4 regions of the Allobosea sp. NPDC055332 genome follow, and region 2 is predicted to be linked to each of the others. Evidence: riboswitches for the same ligand, from Rfam matches in the RefSeq annotation. Region 2 holds a riboswitch; each other region holds the start of a gene.
What was found. Region 2 has a riboswitch for cobalamin ahead of metE (5-methyltetrahydropteroyltriglutamate--homocysteine S-methyltransferase). Riboswitches for the same ligand answer to the same signal wherever they lie in the genome.

Region 1 (3,200 bases), on a different contig from region 2:
AGCGCCGGCTCGACCTTGCCATGGGCGGTCTCGACCACCTTGATCGCCTTGGGCAGGTGCTGGGCGATCTCGGCCTTGACGCGCTCGCGCCCTTCGGCGTCGACGAGGTCGCTCTTGTTGAGCAGGATCAAGTCGGCGCAGAGGATCTGGTCCTCGAACACCTCCTCCAGCGGGTTGTCGTGATCGACCGCCTGGTCCTGCGCGGCCTGCGCCTTCAGCGCCTCGGGATCGTCGGCGAACTGGCCCTCGGCCACCGCCGGCCCGTCGACCACGGCGATGACGCCGTCGACGGTGACGCGCGAGCGGATCGCCGGCCAGTTGAAGGCCTTGACCAGCGGCTTCGGCAGAGCGAGGCCGGAGGTCTCGATCAGGATGTGCTGCGGCGGGTTTTCCCGGTTCAGCAGCTTTTCCAGCGCCGGCACGAAGTCGTCGGCGACGGTGCAGCAGATGCAACCGTTCGGCAGTTCGACGATGTCGTCCTGCGTGCAGCCTTCGATGCCGCAGCCGGCGATGAAGGAGCCGTCGAAGCCGAGATCGCCGAACTCGTTGACGAGAACGGCGAGGCGCTTGCCGCCGGCGTTCTCGAGCAGATGCCGGACGAGGGTGGTTTTGCCGGCGCCGAGGAAGCCGGTGATGATCGTGCACGGCACCTTGCCGAGCGTCGTGGTCTGGGGAGCGTTCATTCGTTTGATCCTTGTGTGCGCGGCAGGGGAGGCACGCGCGCGACCACGCCCTTGCGGAACGGAGCGGGTCTTTCTTTCCAGGGAACGATGCCGTTAGCGCTGGCGGCGAATTTCTCCGCCCCGCTGACGATCTCGTCGAGATGAAGACCGGCGTCGAGATCGCCGATCAGATAGGTCCACTTGCCCTCGGCCGCGAGCGCGATCGTGCAGGGCCGCTTGCAGACGGAGAGGCATTCGACCGGGATGACGGCGATGCCGCTGCCGGCCATGCGCTCGGAGAGCGCTGCCGCAAGGCCGATGCCGGGTTGGTCATAGCCTTCCGGCAGATCCTCGCGCTGGCGCCGGCAGACGGTGCAGACATGGATGGTGCAGCCCGGTTCCTGCCGGACTTGCGTCGCGAAAGCGAGATCGCCTTCGAGCATCAAAACGCCTCCTTGGGCTGGCGCGGCCGTGGTCGGCCGCGCGAGGCGTCAGGCGACCGCGGTGGCGGTGCTGCGGCGCGTGGCCCAAGGCCAGAGCACGCCGACGGCAAAGCCGGTGACGAGCCAGAGCGCGGCCTGGATGGCGAGCGAGAGCGCGGCGAAATGCGCGGCGATCTCGGCCGGCACCTTGCTCTCCGGCGCGGCCGGATGCGGCGCACCGATCAGATGCGGCAGCAGTAGCGCCAGTACGGCGAGCGCCCGCGCCCAGGAGGCTTCGACCCGCAGGAAGACGAAGAGCGCGCCGGCGGTGACCACCGCCGTGAGCAGCCACCAGAGCTGGCGGTGCTGCAGTTCGGCCGCGGCGGAGCCCGGCAATTCGGGCGCCAGCCCCATCGCCGGGGCGAGCCCGAAGGCGAGGAAGCCGCAGACGGCCCAGGCCAAGGCCCGGCGCTGGTCGATATGTTCGTTCGCGGCGATCATCCCGGCAAGAAGCAGGGCGGCGAAGCCGATCGCAGTACCGATCGTCACCAGGCTGGTTAAGGCGGTGCGCTGCAGGCCGTCCTGCGGCTTCCATTCATGCTCGCCGGTGTGCTCGGCCCCGGCTTTCGGGTCGTTATGCGCGAGCTGGATGCGGGCCTCGCCCGAGAACGCGGCCTGCACCGGCCCGCTCGGCGCACGCAAAGCCGCCTCATAGGTCTCGGCCTTGAGGATCAGCGGGGTGGTGGTGACGTGCTGGAGCGCCGAGATCAGCAGCCCAGCCAGAAGCCCGGCCAGAATGCTGACCGTGAGAACACGCGTGACCATGTGCTTCCCCTCAATGACAGGGAAAAGCGAGGCCGTGACGGGTGTCGTGCGCCGCGTTGTGGACAGTGGACGAGGCAGCGAAGCCGACGGTGTAGATCAGCACGAAGCCGAGGATCAGCGCGGCAGCGACGGCTTTCGCCCGCTCCGAAACGCTGGCCTGGCTGGTGACGGTAGCCGTATTCATCTGGTTCTCCTTGGCCACCCCACCGGCAGCCTGCTGGACGACATCGAAAGACGGCAGGTCTCCTGGCTCACGGCTTGGTGTCCTGCTCCGCCTTCCCGGGAAACCCAGTGGCCGATGGCGCAGGACGCGCCGCTTACAGTTGCGGGGGCAGCCGCGGTCCTTCACCGCGTTCCCTTTTCACCTCGTTGTCGAGGCACCGTCATCGACGATCATTAGCCACAGGCGCGGTGCTGTGCAATGCACGATGATCCTTGAAAGCGAATGGTAGACATGACCCTCCCTCCGCTCACCCTCGTCCTTGGCGGCGCCCGTTCCGGCAAGAGCCGTCATGCCGAGGCGCTGATCGAGGCTCTGCCGGCGCCCTGGACCTATATCGCCACCGCCCAGGCCTATGACGACGAGATGCGCGCCCGCATCGCCGAGCATCGCGCCAGGCGCTCGCGCGACTGGCTGACGGTCGATGCGCCGGTCGCGCTGCCCGAGGCGATCCGCAATGCGCGTGTCGGGCAACCCATCCTGGTTGACTGTCTGACGCTCTGGCTGACCAATCTGCTGCTGGCCGAGCGCGACATCGCGATCGCGACCGGCGAGCTCGTGGCGGCTTGCCGCGAGGCGAGTGCGCCGGTGGTACTGGTCTCCAACGAGGTCGGCCTCGGCATCGTGCCGGACAATGCGCTCGCCCGGCGCTTTCGCGACGAGGCCGGCCGCCTGCATCAGCGGCTTGCGGCGCAGGCCGGGCGCGTGGTCTTCATGGTCGCCGGATTGCCGATGCAGGTGAAGTGACGCGATGACGAACGAGGCCGAGGACGCCGCCCGCCACAAGGCGAAGATGGAAAAGCGCAAGGCGGTGCAGGACGCCAAGGTCGCCGGCAAGGCGCTGGAAAAGGGCCTGCTGATCGTCAACACCGGCCCGGGCAAGGGCAAGTCGACCGCCGCCTTCGGCCTGATCCTGCGCGCGCTCGGCCATGGCTGGCGCATCGGCGTCGTACAGTTCATCAAGGGCGCGTGGTCGACCGGCGAGCGCAAGGCGCTGGACGCCTTCGGCGACCAGGTCTCCTGGCATTCCATGGGCGAGGGCTTCACCTGGGAGACGCAGGACAAGGCCCG
Region 2 (3,200 bases):
GCGGCCATCCGCTCGGCGACCGCCTTGTGGTTGACCTTCGGCGAGGCTTTGCGTGCGGCAGCTGCCGCGGCCGAGGCGGCCAAGGCTTCCTGGACGCTGTCGCGCTCGCCACCGAGCGCGCGACCGAGCGTCGAGAGCTCGCCCATCTTCTGGACGGAGAAAGCGAGCCAGCCCTTTACCTCGGAATTGAGATTGGTCTCGAGCTCCAGGTCGATCGGGCTGTGCAGCAGCGAGCAGGACGGCGCGACCTGAACATGATCGGTGCCGCGCCTGGCGATCACCGGCTCGATCTTCGCGAGAACCTTCTCGAGATCGGCCTTCCAGATATTGCGGCCGTCGACCACGCCGAGCGAGAGCACCAGGCCGCGCGGCGCCTTGGCAAGGACCGCGTCGAGCTGCTCGGGCACACGGACGAGGTCGAGATGCAGGCCGGCGACCGGTAGGGCCACCGCAGTGTCGAGATTGTCGCCGAGCGCGCCGAAATAGGTCGCCAGCATGATCTTCAGCTGCGGCAGGGCGTGCGCGATCGTCGCATAGGTCCGGCGCAGCGCCTCGCGGGCCGGCTCGTCGAGATCCAGAACGAGGCAGGGCTCGTCGATCTGCACCCATTCGGCGCCGTTGGCCGAGAGCCGGCGCAGCGCGTCGATATAGACCGGCAGCAATTCGCCAAGCAGCGAGAGCGGATTAAAGGCCGGATCCTTGGCCTTGCCGAGCTTCAGGAAGGTGACTGGGCCGAGCAGCACCGGGCGGGTCTCATAGCCGAGCGCCTTGGCTTCGCGATATTCCTCGACCGGCTTCAGCGAGGCGAGCTCGAAGCGCTGTCCGGCTGCGAACTCTGGCACCATGTAGTGATAGTTGGTGTCGAACCACTTGGTCATCTCCTGCGCCGGGACGCCGTGATGATGGTCGTGGTCGTGATGAGCGTGGCCACAGGAGGTGTGCGCCTCGACATCGCCCTGCGAGCTGCGGGCCATGGCGAAATAGATGCCGAGCGGCACCGGGCCGCCCTTCCAGCCGTAGATCGCCGGGATCGCCCCGACCATGACGCTGGTGTCGAGCACCTGATCGTAGAAGGAGAAGTCGTTCGACGGGATCACCGTGATCCCTTGCGCCTTCTGGCGTGCCCAGTTGGCGGCGCGCAGGCCGGCCGCGGTTTCAAGCAGAGACTGCTCGTCTGACTTTCCGGCCCAGAAGCTTTCGAGCGCGGTCTTGAGCTCGCGGCGCGGACCGATGCGCGGTGTGCCGAGAGTGGCGACATGTACTGATTGAGACATAGGCTTAACCCCAACAAGTTGGGGGCAAAGGCCAAAGCGGACGCGGGACGAAGACCGGCCGAACGCAAGTCCGGGCGGAGCCGCCAAGCGCACCACCGGGACACCCCGCCCGAGGACGTTCATGGTGTCGGGGCAGGTCTCCTGGCTCACGGGTCGTCGCTTGTGCCCGTCTTCCCAAGGCTGGAGAGCCTCAGTGACATCGGGGGGCAGCAAGCTCGCCGCTGACAGTTGCGGGGGCAGCGCCGGCATCACACCGGCTTCCCTCTTAGCTCCGATGCGGCAAGCCGTGCCGGAGAACCTCGACGCTTGATCATGGCGCGCCAATCGCCAGTCGTCAATAATAAATATAAAGACATCTTTATGTCTCCATGTTCATACCTTTCTCGAACGCTGAGGCCGAGATGTCCTCGCTTTCCACATGCGGTCGAGGAAACCCGCGCGCACGACCAGTTGACAGCGCATGTGCTCATAGCACTAAATCTGGTGGTCGATGGTCTCTCGAATCGCAAGATCGAGAGCTAAGAGGGAAGCCGGTGAGAGACCGGCGCTGCCCCCGCAACTGTCAGCGGTGAGTTCGCGTCCATTCGAGTCACTGAGGCCTTCGGGCTTTGGGAAGACGGACGCGAGCGGTGACCCGTGAGCCAGGAGACCTGCCGCGACCCTAGTTTACGTCCTCGGGCGGGGTGTCCCGGTGGTGCGCTTGGCAGGTCGCGGCCTTGGGTTGCCGCGCGCCTTCTCGACGCAACCGCTCGGCCTTTGCCCTCAACATCTTGGGGTTGATGCCGATGTCTCTGTCTCTCGAAGCGGAACGGCCAACGGCCGCCTTGCCGGTTACCGCTGCGCCGCAAAAATCGGTCGCGAACGAGCCCGGCTATCAGATCATTCGCCGCAATGGCGCGGTGACGCCATTCGATCCGGCGAAGATCGCGGTGGCCCTCACCAAGGCCTTCCTCGCGGTAGAGGGTTCGAGCGCTGCCGCCTCGCGCCGAATCCACGATGTCGTCGCCGAGCTGACCGAGCAGGTCGTTGCCGGGCTGACGCGCCGGGCCGCCTCTGGCCGCACATTCCATATCGAAGACGTGCAGGACCAGGTCGAGCTGGCGCTGATGCGGGGCGAGCACCACAAGGTCGCCCGCGCTTATGTGCTCTATCGCGCCGAGCGGGCGCAGGAGCGGGCGAAGGCGCAGGCCGAAGCAAAGCCTGCAGTTGCCGCGGCTCCCTCCCTGCAGATGAAGCTCGCCGACGGGACCTTCGTTCCGCTCGATGCTGCCCGCCTCGACAAGGTCGTACGCGAGGCCTGCGTCGATCTCGACGGCGTTTCTCCCGAGCCGGTCCTCACCGAGGCGCGCCGCAACCTCTATGACGGTATCTCGCTCGACGAATTGGCGCTGGCGCCGATCCTCGCCGCCCGCACGCTGATCGAGAGCGAGCCTAACTATTCGAAAGTTTCGGCCCGCCTCTTGCTCGACAAGCTCCGGCGTGAGGCGCTGAGCTTCGCCTACGGCCAAGCCGAACAGGCGACGCAAGCCGAGATGGCCGGCCGTTATGGCGAGTATTTCGAGGCCTATCTGAAGGTGGGCATCGAGAACGAACTGATCGACCCCGAGCTCGGCCGCTTCGACATCGCCCGCATCGCCGCGGCGCTGAAGCCGGAGCGCGACCTGCAGTTCGACTATCTCGGCTTCCAGACGCTCTACGACCGCTATTTCCTGCATGTCCGCGGCAACCGCTTCGAGCTGCCGCAGGCCTTCTTCATGCGCGTCGCCATGGGCCTCGCCATCCGCGAGATCGACCGTGAGGGCAGGGCGATCGAGTTCTACGACCTGTTGTCGTCCTTCGACTTCATGGCCTCGACGCCGACCCTGTTCAATTCGGGCACGCTGCGGCCGCAGCTCTCCTCCTGCTTCCTGACCACGGTCGCCGACG
Region 3 (3,200 bases), on a different contig from region 2:
TCGAGGCGCCAGCGGAGATGCCGAGAACATAGGGCTCTGCCAGCGGGTTGCGCAGCAGCGCCTGCAGGATCGCGCCCGAGAGCGCGAGCGCGCCGCCGCAGAGCCCGGCCATCAGCGCCCGGCTCAGGCGATAATCGAAGATCACGCCCTGCTGGATCGCGCTCACCGGAAAATCGAGCTTGAACAGCCCGTTGCCGAGCGCCCGCAGCGCGGTGCCCAGAGGAATGCGCATCTCGCCGATCGTCACCGCCAGCGCCACCGAGATGGTGAGCGCGACGAGCGAGGCCAGCGCGATCGCGATCCGCGCCGGCCAGTTCGGGCCGTGGGCGGCGTGGCTCAAGGGGAAAGGCCGAAGCCGGAGATCGCCTTGGCGAGCGTCTCGATGCCGTCGACCGTGTCGAGCCCGGCGCGGGTCGCACCGACATCGAGGATCACGATCCGGTTGTTCTTCACCGCATCGAGCTTGCTGGCGACGGGATCGGTCTTCAGGAAATCGAGCTTCTTCTCGATATCGTCGGCCGGGAAGCGGCGGCGATCCATCTTCACCGTGACGATCACCGCCGGGTTGGCGCCGGCGATGCTCTCCCAGCCGACCAGCGGCCATTCCTCATTGGTGCTGATGATGTTGCGGGCGCCGAGCTTCGACAGGATATAGGCCGGCACGCCGTTCTTACCGGCCATGAAACCGTCGCCCTTGATGTCGCGGCTGGAGAACCAGACCACGACCGGCACGTCCCTGGCCTTGAGGCTGGCGACGGCCGCGACCGCCTTGTCCTCGCGCGCTTTCAGCTCGGCGACGAGCGTCTCGGCCCGCTCGGCGACGTCGAAGATCTGCCCGAATTCGCGGATGTTGCGATAGACCAGCTCCATCGTGAACATCTGGGTGCGCACGCCGTCGCCCGCGCCGGAATTGTCCTTGCCGATGCAATCGGTCGGCGAGACATAGGTCGGTACCTTCACCCCCGCGAACTGGGCGCGCTTGCCGACGATGCCGTTCGGCCCGACATGCCATTCGAACATCGCGGTGACGAGGTCGGGTTCCTGCGCCAGCACCGCCTCGAAGCTCGGATCATTGTCCGCGAGGCGCTTCACCTTGGCGTTGACCGCTTCATAGGGTTTTGCGACCGGCGAGAACCACACCGCCGTGCCGACGACACGGTCGCCGAGGCCGAGTGCGTAGAGGATCTCGGTCTGGGTCTGGCCGATCGCGACGACGCGCTTGGGCGGAGCGGTAAAGGTCACGCTTTCGCGGCAATTCTCAAGGGTCAGCGGGTATTGCGTCGGTGCGGCGCAGGCCGCGCCCGCGGCGAGGAAGCCGAGGAGCCCGGCGATCGGCAGGCGGAGACGGCGAGCGAACTGGTGCGGGGTCGGCACAGAAGCAACCTTGATTGTTACAATGTTGCATTTCTGATAGGACTGGCTGCGCTCAGCCGTCAAGGTCTCCGCGATGGCGCGGGCGGCAATCTGCATGAACATGGATTTCATCGCTCCCCGAGATGACGAACGAGGAGCTGCGCAGGGGCGTGGATGGATGGAGGCCAAGGCCGCCATCGACACACAGCTCCGGAACACCCCGTCCGAAAGACGTCTTCGACGACCGGGGCAGGTCTCCTGGCTCGCGGGTCGATGCCGGTTCCGCCCGGCCTTCCCGGCGCCAGATGCGCCAGTGGACGATGGACAGAGAGCTCGCCGCTTACAGTTGCGGGGGCAGCCTCGGCTTCGGCGCTGGGCGCCCCACCGAATTCCCTCTTAGCTCCGGGGGACAGCCCGGAGAACCTCGATCGCGGCTCAACCTATAGGGCCGGGCCGAACCGTCAAGCGCCGCTGGTGATCGCCGTCGTGACGCCGGTGTCGGGGATCGCAAGGTCCTGGCCGTGTTTCGGGCGGTTGCCAGGCCAGGAGCGAGCCGCCCCGCAAGCCAGCTGGATCGTCGCGAACCGGCCTCTCCGGATGACGATGATGGTCCGGCCTCACCGCGATCGACGGCGAGGTCGGCCGGAGCCAAAGCTCAGCAGGATCGGCACTCGAACGGGCTGATCCGGGCCTGGCCCTGCAGGACGACGATCCGCTCCGCGACGCCATTGGGTTTGACGCGGATCACCCCGTCATCGGCGCATTCGTCGAGGAAATAGGCGGGGAGCCCGGCACGAAGGGCCTTCTCGATCGATTGCTTACGAAACTGCTTCAGCTTCTCGGTATCCATGGCGAAGCTCCGTTGCGCGATGCGGCGAGGGCCCCTTTCGAGTAGCGATTTGGGTAGTCTCGTGGCCTGTTCAAGCCCTGGCCGTCTTGACGGAGCCGTCATCGGCGCCACGGCGAGGCGATCTTCGGCGCCGATCGATCTCCTGTGAACTGTCGCGCTCGGCTCAGTGCGGATCGATCGGCGCGGTCGGCAGTGCGAGCTCGCGCTCGATCCAGGCGGCGAGCCTGAACAGGTCCGCTTCGCGCCGGCCATGCGACAAAATCTGGATGCCGATCGGCAGGCCTTCCGGCGAGAAGCCGATCGGGATTGCGATCGCCGGAAGCCCGGTCAGCGACCAGATCGCGGTGATCGAGATCCAGTCGAGATAGTCCTGCATCGGCCGGCCTTCGATCTCGGTCGGGAACAGCGTTTGCGCCGGGAAGGGCAGGACCTGTGTTGCCGGGCAGACCAGGAAGTCGTGCTCGTCGAGGAGATCGACGGTGCGGCGGTAGAGTTCGCTGCGATAGCGATTGGCCGCGACGATCGCCGCTCCGGATTGATCGCGGCCGCGAACGAGATCGGCCATCACCGGCGCCGGGAACTGCTCGCGATGGGTATCGAGCAGGGGCTCCCAGGTCGCGAAGAAGCCTTCGCCGCGCAGCGCCCGAAACGCGTCCATCGCTCCGGCCACCGAGGGAGCGCCGCGATGGACGATGGTTCCGGCCTTTTCCAGCAGCACCGCGAAACGGTCCAGGGCATTCCGGATCGCCGGAGCGATAGGTAGCTCGCCGAGATCGGCGGACAGGGCGACCCGGGCCGGTCGCCTCGGGTCCTGCGCGGCGGCGAGGAAGAGCGGCTCGTGCGATGGACTGGTCAGGAAGTCGCCGGGATCGAAGCCGGTCATCGCGTCGAAGAACAGCGCAAGATCGGCGACGTCGCGCGCCATCGGTCCTTCGACGGCGATGGTGTCGAACGGATCGGCGAGGCGCTTGCGCGGAATACGCCCGGGGGTGGGGCG
Region 4 (3,200 bases), 140 kb from region 2:
GTTGCCCTGCCAGAGCGTCGCCCGCGGCTGGAAGCGGGTACCGACGATGTCGAGCTGGCGGCGGTTGTAGTCGGCAGCAGTGCCCGGCGCCGGCAGGCCGGTGCCGCCGCGGATCACCGGCGAGGCCCAGCGGAAATTGTCGACGTCCTGCACGGCATAGCCCTGCAGCAGCCAGCGCACCTGCCCGCCCGGAAGCTGGCCGTTGTAGCTGATGTCGAACGAGTTGTTGTAGCGATCCTCCTGGCTGATCGTGTTGGCGCCGGAGCCGCGGAAGCCGACATCGTAGATGCCGTCGGTACGCAGCATCAGGTCGACGCGATGGTCGGAGTTGATCTGCAGGCCGAGCGCGCCGGTGAGCCCGAAGCGCTTCCAGCCGGTATTGGCCATCGTGGTACCGCCGCGCCCGGAATGGTAGTCGTCGCGGCTGCCGCCGGAGATGCCGGCATACCAGTCGATGCTGTCATAGAGGCCGCCGGTCTGGGCCTTGCCCTGCAACAGCCCCCAGGAGCCGCCTGCCGCCTCGATCATCGTGCCCGGCGCGGTGCGGCCGGTCTTCAGGATGATATTGATCACGCCGCCGATGTTCTGGCTGCCATAGATCACCGAGGATGGGCCGCGCACGACCTCGACGCGCTCGACATCGGCCGGCGAGAGCTTGGAGAGATTGGCGGTGCCGGCGCGCCTGCCGTTGATCAGCACCAGCACCTGGCTGCGGAAATCCTTGCCCTGGCCGTCGCTGGCGCCGCCGCGGATGTTGATCGAGGTCTGCGCCGGCGTCCATTCACTGAAGAAGCCGACGGCGTTCTCGGCAAGCAGGTCGGTCAGCGATTTCGCCGAGGAGTGCTCGATCTTCTCGCGCTCGATCACCTGGACGGTGCCGGGGATCTGGCTGCGCAGCTCGGGCCGGCCGGTGGCGGTGACGACGAGTTCGTCAAGCTTGATCTCGGCCTGAGCGAAGGCCGGCACCGTCAGCAGCAGGAAGGGAAGCGCGACGGCGGCAAGATGGCGGGCAGTCATGACAGGGTCCAGACGAGGATGGCCGAGCGGCGATGGCAGGAGAGGCACAGGCCGCCTTCGGTCGGCACAGCCTGCTTGCTGAGATGGGCGATGAGCTCGGGCCGGCGCGGATCACCCGGCACCCAGCCGAGCCGGTCCGCCTGGAAGGCGGCGAATGCCGGCAGGTCGGAGAGCACGAGCGAGAAGGTCCAGTCGATCGCATCCATCCGGTCGGGCTGGCTGCCCCCCAGCTTCGGCAGGACAAGGTCGATGCCGGGCGTCTCGTCCTCGCCATGCCATTCGCGCGGCAGGCAGGCGGCGAGGATCAAGCCTTTCGGAGCCTTCTGCGCCGGTACCGCCCAGATGACCTGGCGGCGCGCCCATGTCCGGCAGCGCGCGAGAAAGGTGAGCGGGTCGTGGAAGTAGCCGGGCATCGTCGCTGCCAACACCGTGTCGGCAGCCTCGCAGACGACGCGCTCGTCATCCCAACCGAACGGAATGACGCGGGGCCGCCGTTCATGCACAGCAAGCCGCGCCTGCATTACCGGCGACGGCTCGATCGCCGTCCAGGCGCGGCCGGGTTCGAGGAGCGCCGAGCCGAGCTGGCCGCCCCCGGCCCCGACATCGACGAGGTCGCCAATGTCCAAAGCCAGGCGGCGAATGAGCGGCGCCACGCGCACCGCATAATCCGAGGTGTCGATCGCGCTGGCGTAGAGCGCGAGGGGGTCGAGCGGACTGTTGTCTCGCCCGGCGGAGACAGGGAAAGCAGAGGTCATGCCGTGCCTATGAATGATATGTTATATCATTACAATAGATCATGCCCGTAAAAGGCACGGCCTGCCCTGTTCGAGACCAGGCCTCGCAGCCTGCGCTTATATGCATCGTCACCGTCGTCAGCCCCTCGCTATGCGGGACAGGGCTGCTCGGGAGCGCGGCAATGACGGCGGCGGAAGCGGCCGAAGATGCCAGCGATCCGCCGGACACCCCGCCCGCGCGACATCAATACGCCGTCGGGGCAGGTCTCCTGGCTCGCGGATCAGCGCTTCCGACCGTCTTCCCAGCGCGTGAACGCCAGTGACGTTGTGGTCGGAAACTCACCGCTTACAGTTGCGGGGGCAGCTCCGGATTGGGCGCGAACGCCGCACCGGATTCCCTCTTAGCTTCGGATCGCTCCGAAGACCTCGACGCGCGTCAACCTATATGGCGGGATTGTGGCGTCAACCCGCAACGCTGGCATCGCCGCGCAGGCTGTGGATGGCCGTCATGGGCACAGCGGAAACCGCCAGCTATCGGCCAACCGCAAGCCCTCAGATCACCTTCGCCCGCAATGTGGCGGTGACGATCTCGGTCACAACCACCACCGCGAAGATCACGACGAGCACGAGCCCGACCTGGTCCCAGTAGAGATTGTCCATCGCGGCCTGCAGGGCGACGCCGAGGCCGCCGGCGCCGACCAAGCCGAGCACGGCGCTCTCACGCACATTGATGTCCCAGCGGAACAGGCTGACGGCGAGGAAAGCCGGCTTCACCTGCGGCCAGAAGCCCTTGAGCAGGACGGAGCGCCGCGGTGCCCCGGCGGCTCGCAGCGCCTCGATCGGGCCGGGCTTGGCCTCCTCGATCGCCTCGGCCAGGAATTTTCCGGTGAAGCCGATCGAGTGGACCGCGACCGCCAGCACGCCGGCGAGCGCGCCGGGGCCGAAGACGGCGACGAAGAACAGCGCCCAGACCAGCGTATGCACCGAGCGCGTCGCGACCAGGATGAAGCGGCCGAGCGTGTTGACCCAGGCCGAGGAGGAGATGTTGCGGGCGCACATCAGCGCGACCGGCGTCGCCAGCAGGATCGCCAGGATCGTGCCGAGCGTTGCGGTGTGCAGCGTCTCGATCAGCGCCTGCTGCACGGTCTTGGGGAAGTAAGCCCAGTCGATCGGCCACATCCTCGCAAAGAGGTCGACCGTCTGCGCCGGCGCGTCGTAGAGGAATTCGGGGATCACCTCGATGGTCTGCAGCGACCAACCGAGCGCCAACGCAGCGGCCGCCCAGAAGGCGAGACGCATGCTGCGCTCGGCCGTGGTGAAACGGTGCCAGACCGGGCCGGAGGCGCCCTGCTTGACCTCGCCGCTCGGAGCCTCGTCCTGATAGACCCGGCGCATGAAGGCGGAGAGGATCTCGCCGGCCATTACCGCCAGGATGATCGCGATGATGAT

Region 1: it holds a riboswitch for cobalamin, as region 2 does, so the genes downstream of both, ACWIGM_RS28440 (CbtB domain-containing protein) here and metE (5-methyltetrahydropteroyltriglutamate--homocysteine S-methyltransferase) in region 2, are expected to answer to the same signal.
Region 3: it holds a riboswitch for cobalamin, as region 2 does, so the genes downstream of both, ACWIGM_RS16590 (ABC transporter substrate-binding protein) here and metE (5-methyltetrahydropteroyltriglutamate--homocysteine S-methyltransferase) in region 2, are expected to answer to the same signal.
Region 4: it holds a riboswitch for cobalamin, as region 2 does, so the genes downstream of both, ACWIGM_RS25355 (class I SAM-dependent methyltransferase) here and metE (5-methyltetrahydropteroyltriglutamate--homocysteine S-methyltransferase) in region 2, are expected to answer to the same signal.

Annotation. Positions count from the first base shown of each region.
Region 1 is NZ_JBSHMO010000005.1:610,725-613,924, forward strand. It holds gene cobW (cobalamin biosynthesis protein CobW) at 1-683, opposite strand, end outside; gene ACWIGM_RS28430 (DUF1636 family protein) at 680-1,105, opposite strand; gene ACWIGM_RS28435 (CbtA family protein) at 1,154-1,909, opposite strand; gene ACWIGM_RS28440 (CbtB domain-containing protein) at 1,920-2,093, opposite strand; cobalamin riboswitch at 2,129-2,308, opposite strand; gene cobU (bifunctional adenosylcobinamide kinase/adenosylcobinamide-phosphate guanylyltransferase) at 2,364-2,876, shown strand; gene cobO (cob(I)yrinic acid a,c-diamide adenosyltransferase) at 2,881-3,200, shown strand, end outside.
Region 2 is NZ_JBSHMO010000004.1:659,728-662,927, forward strand. It holds gene metE (5-methyltetrahydropteroyltriglutamate--homocysteine S-methyltransferase) at 1-1,274, opposite strand, end outside; cobalamin riboswitch at 1,389-1,591, opposite strand; cobalamin riboswitch at 1,748-1,946, shown strand; gene ACWIGM_RS24700 (ribonucleoside-diphosphate reductase subunit alpha) at 2,060-3,200, shown strand, end outside.
Region 3 is NZ_JBSHMO010000003.1:48,761-51,960, forward strand. It holds gene ACWIGM_RS16585 (FecCD family ABC transporter permease) at 1-340, opposite strand, end outside; gene ACWIGM_RS16590 (ABC transporter substrate-binding protein) at 337-1,476, opposite strand; cobalamin riboswitch at 1,585-1,795, opposite strand; gene ACWIGM_RS16595 (hypothetical protein) at 2,009-2,203, opposite strand; gene ACWIGM_RS16600 (amidase) at 2,367-3,200, opposite strand, start outside.
Region 4 is NZ_JBSHMO010000004.1:800,869-804,068, reverse strand. It holds gene ACWIGM_RS25360 (TonB-dependent receptor) at 1-1,017, opposite strand, end outside; gene ACWIGM_RS25355 (class I SAM-dependent methyltransferase) at 1,014-1,772, opposite strand; cobalamin riboswitch at 1,994-2,196, opposite strand; gene phnE (phosphonate ABC transporter, permease protein PhnE) at 2,304-3,200, opposite strand, start outside.